4 regions of the Stenotrophomonas sp. STEN046 genome follow, and region 4 is predicted to be linked to each of the others. Evidence: predicted binding sites of a transcription regulator. Region 4 holds the regulator's gene; each other region holds the start of a gene.
The links. The regulator FliA, encoded in region 4, starts transcription of late flagellar genes. The targets are predictions, from matches to a motif close to TAAAGTTTNNCNNNCNNNGGCCGATAA.
Positions count from the first base shown of each region.

Region 1: a site for FliA is predicted at 3,123-3,149, ahead of ACVOLJ_RS06210 (methyl-accepting chemotaxis protein). Genes of this name have one in related genera too.
Region 2: a site for FliA is predicted at 2,642-2,668, ahead of ACVOLJ_RS03790 (methyl-accepting chemotaxis protein). Genes of this name have one in related genera too.
Region 3: a site for FliA is predicted at 2,912-2,938, ahead of ACVOLJ_RS15680 (methyl-accepting chemotaxis protein). Genes of this name have one in related genera too.

Region 1 is NZ_JBRRDR010000008.1:65,136-70,310, forward strand. Features, by position in the region: gene mutS (DNA mismatch repair protein MutS) at 1-1,683, opposite strand, end outside; gene ACVOLJ_RS06200 (barstar family protein) at 1,831-2,223, opposite strand; gene ACVOLJ_RS06205 (hypothetical protein) at 2,327-3,004, shown strand; gene ACVOLJ_RS06210 (methyl-accepting chemotaxis protein) at 3,181-5,175, shown strand, end outside.
Region 2 is NZ_JBRRDR010000004.1:125,668-130,842, reverse strand. Features, by position in the region: gene ACVOLJ_RS03790 (methyl-accepting chemotaxis protein) at 76-2,613, opposite strand; gene ACVOLJ_RS03785 (arylamine N-acetyltransferase family protein) at 2,816-3,649, shown strand; gene ACVOLJ_RS03780 (VOC family protein) at 3,669-4,040, opposite strand; gene ACVOLJ_RS03775 (transporter substrate-binding domain-containing protein) at 4,180-4,896, shown strand; gene ACVOLJ_RS03770 (LysR substrate-binding domain-containing protein) at 4,943-5,175, opposite strand, start outside.
Region 3 is NZ_JBRRDR010000036.1:42,326-47,500, forward strand. Features, by position in the region: gene ACVOLJ_RS15665 (lipid-binding SYLF domain-containing protein) at 12-908, opposite strand; gene hemH (ferrochelatase) at 1,075-2,037, shown strand; gene ACVOLJ_RS15675 (alpha/beta fold hydrolase) at 2,034-2,891, shown strand; gene ACVOLJ_RS15680 (methyl-accepting chemotaxis protein) at 3,183-5,175, shown strand, end outside.
Region 4 is NZ_JBRRDR010000001.1:15,294-20,468, forward strand. Features, by position in the region: gene ACVOLJ_RS00065 (chemotaxis protein CheA) at 1-709, opposite strand, end outside; gene ACVOLJ_RS00070 (protein phosphatase CheZ) at 712-1,317, opposite strand; gene cheY (chemotaxis response regulator CheY) at 1,317-1,709, opposite strand; gene ACVOLJ_RS00080 (RNA polymerase sigma factor FliA) at 1,767-2,510, opposite strand; gene ACVOLJ_RS00085 (MinD/ParA family ATP-binding protein) at 2,507-3,394, opposite strand; gene flhF (flagellar biosynthesis GTPase FlhF) at 3,381-5,012, opposite strand; gene flhA (flagellar biosynthesis protein FlhA) at 5,158-5,175, opposite strand, start outside.

The sequences.
Region 1 (5,175 bases), on a different contig from region 4:
TTCGGCGAAGGCGGCCAGCACGTCCAGTTCACTCAGCGCGGCAGCGCATTGCTTGAGCGGTTCCAGCTGTGTGCCGAGGGTATCCAGCAACTGCTCGTACAGGTACTTCTCTCGCGACAGCGAGCGGTCGCGCGCGGACAGCACCTTGTCCTCGAACGCCTTCAGTTCTTCGGTGATGTAGCGCTCGGCGTTGGTCAGCGTCTGCCGGCGGGTGTAATGCACCGGCGCGCGCTCGGACTGGCCCTTGCTGATTTCAATGTAGTAGCCGTGCACGCGGTTGTAGCCGACCTTCAGCGTAGCGATGCCGCTGCTCTCGCGTTCGCGCTGTTCCAGATCGACCAGGAACTGGTCGGCGTGGGTCGACAGCCGCCGCAGTTCATCCAGCTCGGCATCGAAACCGTCGGCCAGTACGCCGCCATCGCTGAGCTTGAGCGGTGGCATCTCGGCGATGGCGCTGGCCAGCAGATGCGCGCATTCGTCGTGCTCGCCAAGTGCGGCATGCAGGGTCTGCAGGCGCGGCGAATCCAGCGGTGCCAGCACCTCGCGCACGGCCGGCAGCAGGCCCAGGCCATCGCGCAGGGTGGAGAAATCGCGCGGTCGTGCCGAGCGCAGCGCGACGCGGGTGAGGATGCGTTCAAGATCGCCAAGGCGACGGAACTGCTCGCGGATGTCGGCGTCGCTGCCGCGATCGATCAATGTCTCCACCGCGTGGTGGCGCTGCACCAGCACCTCGCGCAGGCGCAGCGGACGATGCAGCCAGCGGCGCAGCAGGCGGCCGCCCATCGGCGTTACCGTACTGTCGAGCACACCGAGCAGGGTGTTGCGGGTATCACCGTCGACACGTGTATCAAGTTCCAGGTGGCGACGCGTGGCCGCGTTCATCGCGATCGCTTCGCCGGCGGTTTCCATCGAGATGGAGGTCAGGTGCGGCAGGCGCTGCTTCTGGGTTTCTTCCACATAGCCCAGCAAGGCGCCGGCAGCAGCGGTGGCACGTGGCTTGTCATCGATGCCGAAACCGCTGAGATCGTGCAGCTTGAAGAAGTTCAGCAGCTGGCGACGACCACTGTCGGCGTCGAACAGCCACGGCGCGCGGCGGCGCACGCCACTGCGCTGGCGCAGGAACTCGGGCCAGTTTTCTTCATCGGGCACCAGCAGCTCGGCCGGCTCCAGGCGTGCCAGTTCGGCCTCCAGCGCATCATCGGTATCCACTTCGTTGACCAGGAAGCGTCCGCCGGCCAGGTCGGCCCAGGCCAGGCCGTAGCCGGACTTGCTGCGCGACAACGCCATCAGCAGGGTGTCGCGGCGCTCATCCAGCAGCGCCTCGTCGGTGACCGTGCCGGGGGTGACGATGCGCACCACCTTGCGCTCGACCAGGCCCTTGGCCAATGCCGGATCGCCGATCTGTTCGCAGATCGCTACCGATTCGCCCAGTGCCACCAGCCGTGCCAGATAGCCCTCATAGGCGTGCACCGGCACACCGGCCATCGGGATCGGCGCGCCGCCGGAGCTGCCGCGCTGGGTGAGGGTGATGTCCAGCAGGCGTGCGGCCTTGCGCGCGTCGTCGTAGAACAGCTCGTAGAAGTCGCCCATGCGGAAGAACAGCAGCAGGTCCGGGTACTCGGACTTGGCGGCGAAGAACTGCTTCATCAGCGGGGTGTGTTCGGCGGACTTGTCTTTGGACATGGGGCTCGTGGATCAAGGGCGTCCGCTCGCGCCGGAGGGCAGCGGGGCGGACGCAGGAACAGGGGCGTACATGTTAACGGGTAGGGGCCGGGGCTGCGGCGATTCCCGGCGAGCGCAGCCGTCCGGCACGAGCAGGTTGGGCGCAGATCAGGCCGTCACCAGCGTGATGTTCGGATGGGTGGCGAAGATCTCGAGCACGATCTCGAAATAGGTCTGGCCTTCGCCGCGGTCCAGCGCTGCCAACTGCCGCGCCAGGACGGCACCGTTGAAGGCGGCGGGGTGTTCAAGCTTGGCCAACAGCCACGCCCTCGTGGTATCGCGGCCAAGGGCGGTGCGACTGTGGTTGATGTCCCGCCACACCACGGTTGCCGTGGCATGGCCATGCAGCACGCCGTAGCCGCCGTACAGCAGGTCATCGAGCGCATCGAGGCTGGCGCCGAGCTGCCAGCTCTCTCCCGCCATGAATACACGGTTGATTTCGGCATAGAGGCTGGCGATGTCGGTGATGGCGGCGCCATCGATCTGCAGGGAAAGGGTCATGGCGTGACTGTAGCGTTGCCTGGATGAAGGGTCGTGCTGGAGATGGCCGGCTGCTTCAGAATGTCCCGATCCGGTCGATAAGCAGTGCGCCTGGATGTGCTGCATGCGCAGCGACCAGAGCGTCGAGGACGGGCGAGACATGGAGATGGATGGGATGAGGAACGGAAACATGGGTGCAGAAGTTGTCCGTGCGGGTTCGCGGCGTTGGGCCGGCAGGCTCACGGCCTGCGTGATGCTGGCGATGGCTTCGGCGGCGCCGGGTGTGGCGCTGGCTGCTGATTCCGGGTTCGAAGGTGTTTCGTGGGGTGCGACGGCCGCCCAGCTCGAAGCGTCTCTTGACGGCAAGCTGGCTGCACGTGAATGCGCCGAGCAGGAGCGTAACCAGCCTGAGCTGAAACGCTATGCGCGCAGCTGCGGTCCGGTGATCGAGGATTATCGGATTGACGGCATTTCCTTCGTCGCGTTCTTTGGTGTGCGAGGCGCCGACAGTCCGCTGCAAGCGATATATCTGGATCGCGTTGCGACGGTAACCAATGAGCAGATCCGGGCAGGCCAGGGGTCGGAATATCGATACAACCGGGTAAAGAAGGTGTTGATGGACCGCCATGGCACGCCAGCACGGGTCAGCGAGACGGCCGATCGCCCGCGTGACAAGCCCGCGGTATTGAGCACTGAATGGGTGACCGGCGATTCGACCATCACGCTCACAGAAACGATTGTTTCCGAGAAGCGCGGGCAGCAGTACTACCTCAGCATTATCTATACGCCGGTACAGCATTAGCACTGGCCGGTGCCGGGAGGAGTTAATCCCTTTCCCGTTCATTCCGGAATGAATGAGCGGGGACAGGGTGATTTTTGAACCAGTTCACATTATTGGTGGGTTGCAATTCCGCGCGCCTTAAAGTTTCCCCATATCGTGCCGCCACCGAGGGTAGGGCCACGATCAAGGGAATTGAGATGCTCGCCTTACGCAACCTCCGTGTGGGTTCCCGGCTTTCCGCCGGCTTCGGTCTGCTGTTGCTGTTCATCCTCGCCATCGTCGGCCTGGTGCTGTACGGAAACCATCTGAAGTCCGCCCAGTTCGAGAAAGTGGTAGGCGTGAACATGGTCAAGATGCGGCTGTTGAATGACATGCTCGATACCAACAACGCGATGCTGATGCATCGCCGGTTGATGGTGATCAAGCGTGGCGAGGAGTTCGACAAGGATTACCAGCGGGCGCAGGAACTGGGCCGCACCTACGACGGTATCTGGGGCAAGTACATCAGCATTCCGCGCGATGCCACCGGCGATACGCTGGTGGCGCAGATCGCGGCGGCACGCAAGGCCACCGATGCGTCCACCGCGCAGCTGCATGCGAGGATGCAGGCGGGTGACTACGATGGCGCGGCGAAGGAACTGCTGGCCGAGCACAGCCTGGCGTCGGCGTGGAATGGCGCCATTTCCAGCCTGCTGCGGCACCAGGAAACCTTGACCGAGCGCAGCCGGCAGGAATACCGCGCCACCGAGGCATGGACGGGCACGCTCTCGATCGCCTTCGGCGTTCTGAGCCTCCTTCTTGGCGCGTTGGCAGCCTGGGCGATCACCCGCAGCCTGACCCGACCGTTGCAGGGCGCGGTGAAACTGGCCGATGGCATCGCCAGCGGCCGCCTGGACAACGTCATCGACGCTTCGGGCAACGATGAAGTGACCCAGCTGCTGAAGTCGATGCAGCGGATGCAGGGGCAACTGCAGGCGGTGATGGCCGCGCAGGGCGAGATGGCTCGCCAGCACGACGACGGCAGCCTGAGCTACCGCATGGATGAAAGCGCCTTCCCCGGCGACTACGGTCGGATGGTGCACGACACCAACGCGCTGGTGGGCTCGCACGTGCAGGTGCAGAACCGCCTGATCGAGGTGATGAAGCACTACGCGCGCGGTGACCTGTCGGTGGACATGGATCGCCTGCCGGGTGAGAAGGCCGCGATCACCCAGGCGATGGACGAGACCAAGGCCAGCCTGTCGGCCATCAACGGCGAGATCCGCCGCTTGGCCACGGCTGCGGCCGCTGGCGACTTCAGCCTGCGTGGCGACGAAACGCGCTTCGAACACGATTTCCGCGACATGGTGACCGGCCTCAACCGCTTGATGCAGACCACCGACGAAAACCTGGTACAGGTGTCGGCTCTGCTGCAGGCGATCTCCGATGGCGATCTGACCGTGCGCATGCAGGGGGATTTCCACGGGGTGTTCGCGCGGATGCGTGACGACTGCAATGCCACGGTGGAGCAGTTGACCGGGATTGTCGGCCGTATCCAGACCAGCGCATCCAGCATCAACCTGGCCGCAGGCGAGATCGCCTCGGGCAACACCGACCTGTCGCGGCGCACCGAGCAGCAGGCCGCCAACCTGGAAGAGACCGCCGCCTCGATGGAAGAGCTGACCTCCACGGTGAAGCAGAACGCAGAGCACGCCCGCCAGGCCAACCAGCTGGCGATCGGCGCGCATGGCGTGGCATCGCAGGGGGGAGAGGTGGTGGGCCAGGTGGTGACCACGATGACTGCCATCGAGGCGTCTTCGAAGAAAATCGCCGAGATCATCAGCGTGATCGATGGCATTGCCTTCCAGACCAACATCCTGGCCTTGAACGCAGCGGTGGAAGCCGCGCGGGCAGGTGAACAGGGGCGTGGTTTTGCGGTGGTCGCCAGCGAGGTCCGCACGCTGGCGCAGCGCTCTGCCGGCGCAGCCAAGGAGATCAAGGGCTTGATCGAAGAGTCGGTGGGCAAGGTCGCCGACGGCTCGCTGCTGGTGCGCCAGGCAGGTACGACAATGGGCGAAATCGTGGCATCGGTGCAGCGGGTGACCGACATCATGGCCGAGATTTCCGCAGCATCGCAGGAACAGAGCTCGGGCATCGAGCAGGTCAACCAGACGGTGATGCAGATGGACGAAACCACCCAGCAGAACGCGGCG
Region 2 (5,175 bases), on a different contig from region 4:
GCCGGGCAGGGCCCGGCGCCACCGTTTCATCACACAGCGGCATCCTGCACCTTCATCCCACACCGGCCGGCATGCTCACGCGGCCACGCGCGTGTGTTGCTCCGGTTGCAGGCGGAACAGCGCCACGGCCTCGGCCAGTGCCCTTACCTGGGCCTGCATCTGCGCGGTGGATGCACCCGCCTCCTCGACCAGGCTGGCGTTGCGTTGCGTACTGGCCTCCATCTGCACGACCGTCTGGTTCACCTGGGCGATGCCGGCATGCTGCTCCTGCGACGCGTCGCGGATGCCCGCCAGCAGCGCGGCCAACTGCTGCACGCTGCCGACGATTTCACCCATCGTGGTACCGGCCTGTTCGGCCTGTGCATTGCCCTGGCCAACACGCATCACCGAATCCTCGATCAGCCCCTTGATCTGCTTGGCCGCGTCCGCACTGCGCTGGGCCAGCAACCTCACTTCGGCGGCGACCACAGCGAAACTGCGCCCCTGCTCGCCGGCCCGTGCAGCCTCCACCGCCGCGTTCAGGGCCAGGATGTTGGTCTGGAAGGCGATTCCGTCGATCAGCTGGATGATGTCACCGATCCGCCGCGACGCGGCGCTGATGCCCTGCATGGTCGCCACCACCTGGCCGACCGCCGCACCGCCGCGCCCGGCAACCTGCGCGGCATCGCGCACCAGGCCATCAGCACGCCCGGCCGCATCGGCATTGCGGCCAACGGTGTCGGTCAGTTCGTGCATGGATGCTGCGGTCTCCTCCAGATTGGCGGCCTGCTGTTCGGTGCGCTGCGAGAGATCGTGGTGGCCGGCAACAATCCCGGCCACGCCGACATCCAGGTGTGCGGTGGCCTGCTGGATGCGGGTGACGATCTGTCCCAGCTGCGCGACGGTCGCGTTGGCGTCGTCGCGCATGCGTGCGAACACGCCCTGCAGATCGCCCTCCATGCGTACGCTCAGGTCACCGCGCGCCAGTGCGGCCAGCAACGCCTGCAGGTCCGCCAGGTTGGTCTCGAAGGTGGCCAACAGGCGGTTGATGCTGGTGGACAGCGTGCGCACGAAGCCCTGTTTTCCTTCCAGCACGATTCGCCCGTGCAGGTCACCGTGGGCAGCGGCATCGACCAGCGCAGCCACCTCGGTTTCGAGCAGGGTTTCCAGCGCGCGGCTGTGCCATTCCACGGCGACACCGAGGAACTGTTCGTCCTCGATGATGGCGTTTGAAATCAGCTGGTAGCGGGTGCCAGCGTGGACAATCTCACGCTCCCCGCGCTGGCGGATGCCGCTCAGGCCTGCCAACGCAGCATGCAGGCGAACGGCATCACTGCCGATCAGGGCATCGGCGGAAACATCGAGCAGCTGCAGCAGCGCCGGGTTGGCATAGGCCACCTGCCCTTCGGCGTCGACCACCATCAGGCCGGCCTGCGCGCTGTCCAGTGCCTGCCGTACACGGGCGTTGCCACGTGCCACCGCACGTTCGGTTTCAATACGGGCGCGCAGGCGCTGCTGCATGTCGACCAGGCGTTGCGCCAGTTGGCCGATTTCATCGTTGGCGTTATGCACGCGCAGCGTGGTGTCGAGCCGGTCGTCGGCGATGTCGCTGGCAAAGCGCAGGGTGTCCTGGATCGGTCGGCGCACCGCGCGCAGCACCAGCACCAGACTGGTGATGAGTACGCCCGCCACCAGCAGCACGGTCGCCACGAACAGCACGCTGGCCGCACGTGCACCCGCCTGCTGGCGTAGTTGCGCCTGTCCCAGCGCCGCCGCCTGGGCCTGCTGGAAGGCAGCCAGTGCCGGCCCGACCGCGGCGGCTGTATCAAGCAGCGACTGCGCCTCGACATCCAGGCCGACACGTGCGGCGGTGTAGCCCAGCAATGCGGCCTGGTAGGACTCCATGCCGCTGCGCAGACGCTCCTGTTCGTCCGCCGACAGGCCAGCCAATGCCAGATCGAAGGGCAGCTTCTCTTCGCTGGCACGGTCGGCATGGGTGGAATCACCATCGAGCAGCAGCAACGCCTCCTGGCGGCGCATCCGCTGCACGTGCAGGGCCAGCACCGGGCGCTCCAGCGCATCCACCTGCGCCTGCAGGGCGTCTGCAGCCTGCTGCAGCTGCGCAGCCAGGCCGGCTTCACCGCGCCCCATCTCATCCACCCGTTCAAAGAGCGCGGCAATGCCCTGCGAGAACGCATCGACAGTGCCGGTCATCGCCTGCAGCACCTTGCGCCGGCCTGCATCCATGGGCAATGCGCGCAGGGCCTGCAGATCCTGCTTCAGTGCCTGCTGGGCGGCCAGCAACCGGGTCCGGTCCGCATCATCGAAGCTGCGTGCATACTGGGTCTGCAGGCGCCGGGCCTCGGCCACCCGCGCAGCCAGCGAAGCGACCAGATCGCTGCCACGCTGGTAGCTGGCCTGGTCGCGTGCGGCCTGCACGTTGGCGTGGCTGGTCCAGGCGTGGACGGCAACGATGGCCATCAGGCCCAGGCCACAGACCAGCAGGGTCGCCTTGAGCTTGTCGGCGACACTGAGGCGATGGGGCTGCAGCCAGCGCAGCAGGCCAGTGGACAGCGCGCGCGGCCAGGACATGCGGGCGCGCAGGGACCGAAGGCGGGGAACAACGGTCGACATGACAGACTCCAGGCGGAAGGACGCACCTGTATCGGCCTGTAGCGCGGGAACTTTAGCGCCATCGGGAAACATTTCCGTTGAGCGGCGCAGTCGTCGCTTTTGTACCGGCAGAAGGCGACCGGGGCGTGACACCGGCGGGACGGACTTGACCTCAACCCCTGTTGCGGTTGCACAGTGGGCCTCCCCGCCTGCGATGACCGCCATGCCCATCGACGTCGACCGTTACCTGCAGCGCCTGCAGCTGGACGCCCCACCGCCGCTCACGCTGGCCGGATTGACCCTGCTGCAGCAGCGCCACAACGCCCTCCTGCCCTTCGAAACCCTGACCTCGCTGCTGCGCGACGCGGTGCCGATCGACCTGGAAAGCGTGCAGTTCAAGCTGCTGCATGCCCAGCGCGGCGGCTATTGCTTCGAACTCAACGGCGCATTCCTGGCCCTGCTGCAGGCCTTGGGCTTCAACGCGCAGCCACTGAGCGCACGCGTACTGCTGTCGGCCACCGATGGCGAGCTGACCGCGCGTACGCACCTGCTCATGCGCGTGCGCCTGCTGGACGACGACTGGCTGGTGGATACCGGCTTCGGCGGCCTGACCCCCACCATTCCGCTGCGGCTGCATGAGACCGCCGTGCAGGACACTCCGCATGAGCGCTATCGCCTGGCGCGACTGGACAATGGCGACTTCATGCTTGCCGCCGAAGCCGGGGATGACTGGCGCCCGCTGTACCGCTTCGACCTGCAGGCACCCGCGCCGATCGATAACGAGGTTGGAAACTGGTACGTGTGCACCCATCCGCAGTCGAGCTTTCCCGGCCAACTGCGTGCATCACTGACCGGCCCGGACTGGCGCCGCACCATCGGCAGCGGCAACTACACCGAGTACCGGCCCGGCCAGGCGCCGGACAGGCGTCCGCTGCGAGATGTGCAGGACGTGCGCGAGGTACTGCAGCAGCGCTTCGGCATGCGCCTGCCCGATGACCCAAGGCTGGACCCGGCGATCTCCGACTGGCTGCAGCGGTCGCAGACAGAAGCCCGATAGAGCAGGACCAGGCTCGACACTACGCAGGCATCGGCGCCTGCACGGCGATCCGGTTGCCTTCGCTGTCGCGGATCTCGGCCACCCGCCAGTCACCTGCCACGTCCGGGCCGAAGCAGAGCTCGGCGCCGGCCTGCAGGGCACGCTGCAGGCTGTCATCCAGGTCATCCACGCCCACATAGATGCGCGCGCCCTGCTCCGAAGGCAGATAGCTGTCACCCTGCACCAACGCCATGCTGGCGCCACCGGCCACATCATCGAAGGGCAGATAGGCCATCCGGCAATCATGCACGACCACCGGTGCATCGATCCTCACCTGCAGCCACCGCTGGTAGAAGGCAATGGCACGTGCCAGGTCGGTGACGGGGACTTCAACGTGCAGGATCGGATTCATGGGGTTCGGCCGAGGGGTATGCAGGGTGCAGGCATGGCGGCCATTCATGCCGCCACTGTGCCTGTGGTGCATGCGCGGCGCGAACACCGCGCACAGGGGACGGTGGCATGCTGGCCGCCCACCTGTGCCGGAGTGTCTCATGCCCCTGTCCGATCATCGCCATGCGCTGGCACCGTCTGGATTCCTGCGCGTTGCAATCAACCTGGGCAATCCGGTGCTGGCGCAGGGCGATGCCGATGCGCCACACGGCCCTTCGGTGGAACTGGCCACGGCCTTGGCGCAGCGGCTGGGTGTGCAGGCGCGCTTCAACTGCCACGACGCCGCCGCATCGGTGGTGGCGGCGGCCGCCACCGACGCGTGGGACCTGGCCTTCCTGGCGGTGGACCCGGCGCGCGCCGACCGTATCGCCTTCAGTGCGCCGTACGTTGAGATCGAAGGCACTTATCTGGTGCGCGATGACAGTGCGGCGCAGCAGGTTGCCGATCTTGACCGGGCCGGCCTGCGCATCGCAGTGGGACGCGGGGCGGCCTACGACCTGTTCCTCAGCCGTGATCTGCGACAGGCGACGATCGAGCGCGCCGATACCTCTGCAGCTGCGATCACGCTCTTCGATCAGCAGCGACTGGATGCAGCGGCCGGCGTACGCCAACCGCTGCAGGCCTGGGCACAAGCGCACCCGGGTCATCGCGTGCTGGACGATCGATTCACGGTGATACAGCAGGCCGTGGCGGCGCCTGCGGCACGCCCGGCGGCGGCGTTGCGGGCGCTGTTTGCCGAAGTGGAGGCGATCAAGCAGGGGCCGCTGCTGGAACAGGCCTTCGCACGCGCCGGGCAGGCGGTCACCCTGGTGCGGTGATGCGGGCCCACGCAGGCGCAGCGCCGGGCATCAGGTCGTGCGTGCTTCAGCCGGCGTCTGCCGCCTGCATGTGCCGCACGTGCTCGGTGGCCTGCGCATGCAGCCATTCGCGGAAGGCAAGGAAGCCCCGGTGGCGGGCCGAGCGCTGCGGGTAGACCAGCCAGTGCGGCCATGCGGTTTTCAGGCGACGGTCGGACAACGCAACCAGCTGGCCGGAATCGAGCAGCAGCCGCGCGCGCGTTACCCGGCCCAGGGCAACGCCCACGCCGTCCAGTGCGG
Region 3 (5,175 bases), on a different contig from region 4:
CGTGACGAAAGTCAGTTGTTGCCCAGCGTTTCAGTGCGGATTTCGCCGTCGTTGACCGGCTGGAAACCCTGCTGGGCCGGCGGCGGGGTCTGCGGAACAGCCTGCAGCGGCGCGGTGGTCGCTTCGGCCGGTGCCGCCGGTGCCGCCTGAACAGGCGCCGGCGCCGGCGCCGGGGCGGATGCTGCGGCCGGTCGCGGCGCGGCAGTGCCACCGTTGCGGTTGTTGCGCGCCGCGTAGGTCGCCTCTTCCAGACGATCACGGAAGGCCACCACATCCATCGACGGCGAACCGGCGGCGCGGCCTTCGAAGATCATGCGCGGAGTAGTGTTGGTGCCGTAGGCATCCAGGTTGGCGGAGTCGTCGATCTGCAGGATCGCGCCGTCCAGGGCGACGCCGGCGAACAGGCCGCGGGCACGCGACCACGACCAGATCTCGGCCTTCAACTGGCCGTCGGTGGCGGCGGCAGCGTTGCGACCGACCGGGCCTGCGGCAACACCGGCATCGGCACCGAGGGTGAACTTGCCGTTGACCAGATTGTCCAGGCTGCGGTCGTTGCGGAACACCAGCACCACATCGGACGACTGCACACCGGCCTGGAAGCCGATGCTGCCGCCGGTCAGTTTGATGAACACCGGGTTGGACCAGGCGCCATTGGGCATCCGCACTGACATCAGGCCATGGCCACGGCGTCCGCCAATGACCAGTCCGGCCTTGATCGTGTCGGGAATGACGATGACCGCGCGGCCTTCGTCGAGCAACTTGTCCGGAATGCCCTGTTCAGGGATTTCCTGGATTTCAGCCAGTACACGCACCGCATTGCGGGCGCGCTGGTCTTCCTGCGGTCCGGCCATGGCCTGGCTGGACAGCAGGCTGGCGGCGATCAGCAGGGCTTGGATCGGGCGACGCATGGCAGGCTCCAGAAGTCAGTCCATAGGAAGATATAGCAAGTGACTGAAATTAGTAGTGTTGTCATGAATCTCCAATGAGCGTTGGCTGCTCACATTGACCTCATCGATGACATCGATCCGAACGCTGCATACCGGGGCGGCGATGGAATCGGCGACAATAGCGCCCATGCTCGACGCACCCGACACCGCCGTATTGGCGGTCAACCTAGGCACGCCCGAGACGCCGACGGCTCCCGCCGTACGTCGTTACCTGGCCGAATTCCTCTCCGACCCGCGCGTGGTCTCGATCCCGGCACTGCTGTGGCAGCCTTTGCTGCGCGGGCTGATCCTGCCCCTGCGCAGTGGCCGCTCCGCTGCCAAGTACGCGCAGGTATGGCTACCGGAAGGGTCACCCCTGATGGTCCATACCCGGCGCTTGGCGCAGGCCATGCAGACACTGCTGCCGACGCTGCGCGTGCGCCATGCCATGCGCTACGGCCAGCCCGCGCTGAGTGCCGAGCTGGATCGGCTGGCGGCCGAGGGCGCGCGCCGCATCGTGGTGCTGCCGCTGTATCCGCAGTACTCGACCACCACCACCGCCTCGATAGAAGACCGCGTGGACGCGTGGCAGCGCAGGCATCCGCAGGTCACGGTCAGCCTGGTCCAGGACTATTCGATCGATCCGGACTGGGTCGCCGCCGTGGCCGGTTCCATCCAGCGCTACTGGCAGCAGCATGGCCGTGGCCAGAAGCTGATGTTCTCCTTCCATGGCATTCCGCAGCGCCTGGCCGATGCCGGCGATCCCTATCCGCAGCGCTGCGAAGCCAGCGCACGTGCGATCGCCAGCGCGCTGGGCCTCGGCGCGGATGACTGGCAGCTGGGATATCAATCGCGCTTCGGTCGCGAGCGCTGGCTGCAGCCCTACGCCGAACCCAGCCTGTGGGCGCTGGCCGAAGCCGGGGTGAAGCGGATCGATGTGGTCTGTCCGGGGTTCGCCACCGACTGCCTGGAGACACTGGAAGAGGTCGCGATGGGCTTTACCGAAACGCTGGCCGAGCGCGGCACGCAGATGCACTACATCCCCTGCCTCAATGCCGAACCCGAACACGCCCGTGCCTTGGCACGTCTGGCAGTGGCTTCGCTGGCATGAGCCTGCAGCCGTTTGAACTGCAGGTTGCCGGTGCCCGCGTTGCCGGGCTGCGCCAGGCAGGCACGGGTCCGCGCGTGCTTGCCCTGCACGGCTGGCTCGACAATGCGGCCAGCTTCGTACCGCTGGCGCCGCATCTGCCGCAGCTGGAGCTGGTGGCGATCGACCTGCCCGGACATGGCCACAGCGCGCACCTGCCCAGTGGCGCGGTCTACACCACGCCGGCGGCGATCACCCACGTGCTCGATGTCGCCGACGCGCTCGGCTGGGATCGCTTCACCCTGATCGGCCATTCGATGGGCGCCGGCATCGCCAGCCTCACCGCGGCGGTCAGCGATCGTGTCGAACGGCTGGTCGCCATCGAAGCGCTCGGCGGCCTGCGCGGGCCGGAAGAGGAAACCGCCAGCCGCCTGCGCGAGCACGTCCAGGCCACGCGGGCGCTCGGGCGCAGGCCGCTGCGGGTATTCCCCGATCTGGCCGCACCTGTCCGCGCGCGGATGATGACCAACCAGCTCAGCGAAGGCTGCGCACGCCTGCTGGTCGAGCGCGGCGTGGAGCCGGTCGAGGGCGGTTACCGCTGGTGCAGCGACCCGCGCCTGATGCTTCCCACAGCGATCCGCCTCAGCGAGAGGCAGATCAACAACCTGCTGCAGGCCATCGCCTGCCCGACCCAGGTGATCTACGCCACTCCCGCGCAGTCCTACTATCCCGAACCAATGCGCAGCCAACGCCTGCAGCATCTTCGCGATGGCCGCCTGGCGGTGTTCCCCGGCAATCATCATCTGCACATGGAACATCCCGCGCAGATCGCAGCAGTGATCGATGCATTCCTCAACGGAAGCGTCAACGCCAGCTGAGCAGACGCTGGCGCGCGCACTTCACTCTGCAGCCGCGCGGCCGATAGAACGGTAGCGGGCCCCTGCGCCCGCAGCTTGCGGGCGCACCATGCCTGCGGTTCGTTCTTGGTTCTGCAAGGAAGCGCGCATGTCCCGTCTGCTGCTCCGTCATCCACAGGATGTGGCCACGGTGCCTGTCCCTCGCGCCGCCGCCGGCAGCGCATTCCCACGCATTTCCCGTCCATGCCGTTGCCATGCATTCCGCAGGCAGCGCGGCGTGGCCGTTGTCGTTCGTTGATCCAGGAGTTTCCGATGTCCCTTGTCGCCTCACGTCCGCCCGATCCGGGCCGCCTTCCCTATCTGCAGCAACTGGCACAGCGCGGCGACCGCCGCCTGCTGCTGTGCAGTGTCGGCCTGGCGGCACTGGGTCTGGTACTTGCCATCGGCAGTACCGCGCCAGCGGCAGCCGCCGTGGTCGCCGCCGCCGCGCTGCCAGCCACCTGGCTCGGTCTGCGGTTGGCCGGGCAGCCGCTGGCGCGCAATGGCCTGGCCGTGCTGCTGGCATTGCAGTTGGCACTGCTCTGCCGGATCGGCGCAGTCAATGCCGTCCTGCCGCTTGCACTGTTGCTCGGTGCCCTGCTTGGACATCGCGATCGGTTGCCGCTGTGGCTGGCCGGCAGCGTCGGCGTACTGGCGGCATTGGTGCCGTTGATGCAGGGCGAAGGGCTGCGCGAGCCGCTGCTCAATGCGGCGGCGCTGGCGGCGCTGGCCGTGCTGCTCGGCCAGACCGCCCTGCGCCTGCGGGAGCAGAGCCAGGCCCTTGGCCAAGGGCCACGCAGGCTGGCCGCCCTCGCGCGCGATATCGCCACCGGTGCCGACCTTGGCCAGCACACCGACCCTGCCGGGCACGCGCCCGGTTCGCTGGCGCATGCCCTGGCCAGCACCGCCCGCCACGTCCAGGCGCAGCGCGCCCGCGAGCTGGACAGCCACGGCGAGAATGCGCAGATCCGCCTGGCCCTGGATGTTTCGCGGACGGCAATGATGATCGCCGACAACGATCACGTGATCCGCTACGTCAATCGATCCGTGGTTGCGCTGCTGCGCAACCAGCAGGCCAACCTGCGCCAGGCCTTCCCCGACTTCGATGCCGAACGCCTGGTCGGCAGCAGCATCCATCGTTTCCACGCCAATCCCGAGCGCATCCGCGGCATCCTCAACAACCTGCAGGTGACCCACAACGGCAAGATACAGATCGGCCCGGTGCACTTTGCCCAGGTGGTCACTCCCGTATTCGACGCGCAGGGCGTGCGCCTTGGCTTCGCCGTGGAATGGCACGACCGTACCCAGGAGCTGGTGCTGGAGAACGCCGTGGCCGGCATTGTCGATGCCGCTGCACATGGCGATCTGCAACAGCGGCTGCAGGCCAGCGAGGGCGCCGGCTTCCTGGAAGGCCTGACCGGCGGCATCAATACACTGCTGGACACGCTGGGCAACACGGTCGATGAAGTACGACAGATGCTCGCGGCCATGGCCAGCGGCGACCTCGATCGGCGCATGCACGGGGAGTACCACGGTGCATTCGCCGCCATCCAGCGCGACGCCAATGTCACCGCCGGCCAGCTCTCAACCATGGTCGGTCACATCCAGCAGTGTGCGTCGGCCATCAGCACCGCAGCCAGCGAGATCGCCGCCGGCAACGGTGCGCTGTCCGAGCGCAGCGAGCGCCAGGCCGCACATCTGCAGGAAACGGCAGCATCCATGGAGGAGCTGACCGCGACCGTACGCCAGAACGCGGCGCATGCCCGACAGGCCAGCGAGCTGGCAGGCTCCACCCAGAGCGCAGCGAACGACGGCAATCAAGCGATGCAGCGGGTGATCGACACCATGCAGGCCATCGAGGTCGCTTCCAGGCGGATCGGCGATATTACTGGCGTGATCGACGGCATTGCCTTCCAGACCAATATCCTGGCGCTCAACGCCGCGGTCGAAGCAGCGCGTGCCGGTGAACAGGGCCGCGGCTTCGCGGTGGTAGCCAGCGAAGTGCGCGTGCTGGCCCAGCGATCGGCGGCGGCGGCGCAGGAGATCAAGGGCTTGATCGACGAGGCCGGGCACCGGGTAAGCGACGGCGCGCAGCTGGTCATCGACGCTGGCCAGCGCATGCGTGTGATTGTCGGCGGCGTGGAGGACGTCAGCCACCTGATGCACGAGATATCGACGGCATCGCAGGAGCAGTCCAGCGGTATTGAACAGATCAACCAGACCGTGGTGCAGATGGACCAGGCGACCCAGCAGAACGCGGCGCTGG
Region 4 (5,175 bases):
TGTGTTCGGCTTCGGCAACCGGCTTGTTGGCTGCCGGCTTGCTGGCCGCCGGTGCCGGCAGCGCTGCCGGCGCCGGACGCGCTGCCGGAGCAGCAACGGCAGCAGCGATCGGTTGCGCGCCCGGCACGGCGCCGCCATGCAGCTGGTCGAGCAGGGCTTCGAACTCGTCCTCGCTGATCATGTCGTCGGCTTTCTTCGCCGTCGCTGCGATGGTGGTCGGGGCCTTGCCGCCGTGCAGCTGGTCCAGCAGTGCCTCGAACTCATCATCGGTGATCAGGTCGCCGCCGGCGCCTGCCGGCGTGGCCACGGCCGACGCTGCGGTGGCAGCGCCACCGTGCACATCGAACTGTGCGACCAGCTCGGGCGGTGCAAAGCCCGGTTCGGTACCGGAGGACACCGCATCGAGCATCGACTGCAGGTAGTCCAGCGATTGCTGGGCGGCATCGAAGTGATGTGCCTGCAGCACGGCCTGGCCGGCCCGTGCGGCGCCCAGAGCTTCCTCGGCGGCGTGGCACAGCTCGACCATCGCGGTGATGCCCAGGAAGCCCGCGCCGCCTTTCAGCGTGTGGTAGCCACGGAACACCGCGTTGAGCTGTTCGTTGTCCTGCGGTGCCTGTTCCAGCGACACCAGCTGTTCGCCCAGGCGATCCAGGATTTCCTGGGCCTCGATGATGAAATCGGCAGTGATGTCGTCGGCTACCGCGCCCATGCTTACAGCCCCAGATCCGACAACAGGTCGTCGGCGTCGTTCTGCGAGACCGCGTGGCGGTCAAGTCCCTTCAGTGCCGGCCCGGCAAGTTCCGGGTCGGTGCGATGCTGTTCCGGCGGCAGGCCGAGCGCGCCAAAGCCTTCGTGCACGCGACGGACGATGCCGACCACGCGACGGATGATCTGGCCGGTCAGGTCCTGGTAGCTCTGGGTCAGGGCGATCTCGGTAAGGTTGTGGCGGATGCGGTCGAGCTGCGCGTCCTGGCCCGGCTGCAGGCCATCGGCACGCAGCTGCTCGGTCAGGTTGCGGCACTCTTCGGCCAGGTCCAGGGTGCGGTGGGTGGCCTGCTCGGTCATGGCCACCACGTGGTCCAGGCGCGCGCAGGCGTCATCCAGCTCGCCGGCTTCATCAGGCACGGTCGGCAGTTCACCCAGCGCCTGCCCCAGTTCGCGCGCCAGCCGCGAAAGGCCGCTCATCATCGGCTGCGTGCGCAATGCCACCAGGCCATCGATGCGCTGGCGCCAGGCGGCTTCGTCGCCCGATTCCAGTGCATCCAGGGCTTCCTGCAGGCGCAGGGCGAGGGCGCTCTTGTCGACCGTAGTGTCCATCAGGCGCTGGCCGCCAGGCGTTCGAAGATCTTGCCCAGCTTCTCTTCCAGCGTCTGCGCGGTGAACGGCTTGATGATGTACCCGTTCACGCCGTTCTGCGCCGCTTCGATGATCTGCTCGCGCTTGGCTTCGGCCGTGACCATCAGCACCGGCAGGGTCTTCAGCTTGGCATCGGCACGGATCGCCTTCAGCAGCTCGATGCCGGTCATCACCGGCATGTTCCAGTCGGTGACCACGAAGTCGAACGGCTGGCTCTGCAGCAACGACAGCGCGGCATGCCCGTCCTCGGCTTCAGCGGTATTGGTGAAGCCCAGATCGCCCAGCAGGTTCTTGACGATACGACGCATGGTCGAGAAGTCGTCGACGATCAGGATGCGCATGTTCTTGTTCAAAGCAGAGTTCCTTTGTTGATCAGCTCTCGGGGCCGGCGTCGGCCGCCCCGATCATGTTCATTGTTCAAGGCCGGCATCGGCGGCTTCGAAGACCTTCAGGCGGCCGCGCAGGCGCAGCACGGCCTGGCCGTGGATCTGGCAGACGCGTGACTCGCTCACCCCGAGCACCGCGCCGATCTCTTTCAGGTTCAGTTCCTGCTCGTAGTAGAGCGAAAGCACCAGCTGTTCGCGCTCGGGCAGCAGGCCGATGGCATTGCCCAGTTCGCGGCCGAATTCACCGCGCTCCAGCACCTGCTGCGGGGTCGGCCCGCCCTGGGCGATGGTGTCCAGTTCGCCCTGGTCTTCGATGCGTGATTCCAGGCTCAGCACCTGGCCGCGCGAGGCGTCCTCCATCAGCCGCAGGTATTCGGGCAGCGGCATTTCCATTGCAGCGGCCACTTCGGTGGCGCTGGCGGCACGGCCGGTACTCTGTTCCAGGCGGCGGATGGTGGCGGCGGCGTCGCGGGCGCGGCGGTGCACCGAACGCGGCACCCAGTCGCCGCGGCGGATCTCATCGATCATCGAGCCACGGATGCGGATCGAGGCGTAGGTTTCAAACGATGCACCCTGGTCGGCGTCGTAGCTGCGCGAGGCCTCGATCAGGCCCATCATGCCGGCCTGGATCAGGTCATCCACTTCCACGCTCGCCGGCAGGCGGGCGGCCAGGTGATGGGCGATGCGCCGCACCAGGTCCGAGTGCTGGGCAATGACTTCATTGGCCGCAGTGCGCTGGACTTCCCTGTATTGAGCGGCGCCTTTCATGCGGCCACCCCACGCTGCTTGATGATGCGCTCGAGGAAGAATTCGACGCCACCGCGCGGTTCGGTCGGTGCCTGCCAGCGTGCGGTCCGGCGGGCGATCTCGGTGATCGCCAGCGCCGACGGGCTGGACGGGTAGGCCTTCACCACCGGCTGCTGGCGCTGCACCGACAGGCGCAGCCAATCGTCCTGCGGCACGCAGCCCAGGTAGTTCAGCGAGACATCGGCCAGGAACTTCTCGCAGACCCGGGTCAGCTTCTCGTACAGCACGCGGCCTTCGTTGGGGTCGCGCACCATGTTGGCCACCACCTGGATGCGGTCCACGCCACGTTCGCGCGACAGCACCTTGATCAGTGCGTAGGCATCGGTGATCGAGGCCGGCTCATCGCAGACCACCACCACGGTGTCCTGCGCGGCCTGGCAGAAGGTCAGCACGCCATCGTTGATGCCGGCTGCGGTGTCCACCACCATGATGTCCAGCTCGCGTTCCAGCTCGGAGAACACGTTGACCAGGCCCACGTGCTCGGCCGGGGCCAGCTCGGCCATGTGCCGGCGGCCGGATGCGGCCGGCACCACCAGCACGCCGTTGGGGCCTTCGATGATCACATCGTCCAGGCTGCAGCGGCCGGCGACCAGGTCAGCCAGGGTATTGGTCGGGTTCAGGCCCAGGATCACGTCGATGTTGGCCAGGCCCAGGTCGGCGTCCAGCAGCAGCGTGCGCTTGCCCATGCCGGCCAGCGCCACGGCCAGGTTGGCCGACACGTTGGTCTTGCCCACGCCGCCCTTGCCGCCGGTCACGGCAATGGTGCGCACAGGGCCGAGCGGCTCGCTGCGGGTCGCCGTCAGCGGGAAGGTGGTGGTCAGCTTGGCGTACTCACGCGACGGCATGGTTCAACTCCGGGTTGCAGGGCATATCGGCCGCGCGGCGCAAATCTTCAAGGCGAAGTACAAGATTGGCCGCACTGGCCCGGTGCAGGTCGTCGGGAACGTCCTGGCCATCGGTCACCCAGGTGATCGGCAGCTTGTGGTCCACGGCTACGGAAAGGGCGTTGCCGAAGCGGCCGGTCTCGTCCAGCTTGCTCAGCACCAGGCCCTGCAGGTTGGCCGCGCCGAAGCGGCGCACCACCTCGTCCATGTCGCCGAAGCTGGTGTTGGCCGGCAGCACCAGCAGGGTGCGGACCTGGCGGGCGGCACGCAGCCACTGCAGCTGGGCGGCCAGTGCACGGTCGCGTGGGCCCAGGCCGGCGGTGTCGATCAGCACCAGCTTGTAGTCCTTCAGGCGTTCCAGCAGCTGGTCCAGGTCGGTGCCGCTGTTGGCTTCGTGCACCGCAATGCCAAGCTGGCGGCCGTAGCCGTACAACTGTTCGCGGGCGCCGATGCGCAGGGTATCGGTGGTGACCAGGGCCACGTCACGGGCCGCATGGGCTTCGGCGAAGCGCGAGGCCAGCTTGGCGATGGTGGTGGTCTTGCCGGCGCCGGTGGGGCCGACCAGGGCGATCACCCCGCCTTCCTCCATCGGGTCGACCGGGGCAATCGGCAGCTTGCGCGAGATCAGCCCCAGCATCAGGCCGCGGCCGCGATGGGCTTCGGTTTCCAGCGGAATCTGCATGGCCACGTCGCGGGCGATGCCGGCGTCGAAGCCGTACTCATCCATCAGGTCCAGCGCGGTGGCGCGCACCGGGCAGCCACGCAGGCGCTCATCGGTGAAGCGGTTCATCTCGCGCTCGATCACCTGGCGCATGCCGGCCACTTCCTGGCGCAGGTGGCGGATCTCGGCGTCGTCCTGGGCCACCAGGGTCAGTGCGGGCGCCGGTGCCAGCGCAGGCAGCGGTGCCGGTGCAAGGTCCTGCGGCTGCACGGCAACCGGTGCCGGCTCGTCTTCGTGGTGCGACATGACCGGTGCTGCGGCGACCGGCAACGGCGGCGGCGAGATGGCCGGGGCCGGGGCCGGGTCTTCCAGCGGCGGATCGATCTGGAAGCGCGCGCGGTTGCTTGGCGCCGCCGGCGGCGCCGGAGCCGCGGCCGGCGGTGCCACGATGGCTTCGGCGAAGGGAGCGAAGATCTGTTCCGGCAGCGTCGATTCATTGACGGCGGCGCGCGCCAGGGTGGCGGCGAAGCCGGTGCTGCCACGAGTCGGCACGATCTCGTCGGCGCTGTCCAGGGTGCGGCCGGTAGCGCCGACGGCGGCGCGGGCCAGGGCCGCAACGGCCGAGGTGGTAGCGGCCACCGGTTCCGGTGACGGGCTGCTGCTGCGACGGCGGGTGACCGCGGCAATCACCGCATCGGCGGCGGTGCGCGGCTTCGGCGGCGGCGGCGGGGCCACCTCGCGGCGCGATGCTTCAAGGGCGCGCTGCACCGCGCTTTCATCGTAGTTGGCGGCGGCCACGATCTCGATGCCTTCCTCGATCCGGCGGTTGGACAGGATCACGGCGTCAGGACCATGTTCCTTGCGCACCAGGTTCATGGCCGAGCGCATGTCGGCGGCGACGAATCGTTTGATTTTCATGCTGTGGTCACGGGACGAAGTCGGCGGAGTGGCGGTCGGAGAACGCGGATGGTCGGTGGTCTGCACGGTTCGGGTTCCCCTTGGAATCTGTCTGTTGCTGCGGTGTGTAAGTGGTGTCTGTTTTCTGGCGCATCGGACGCCGGCGTCAGCTGATCGTTCCAAC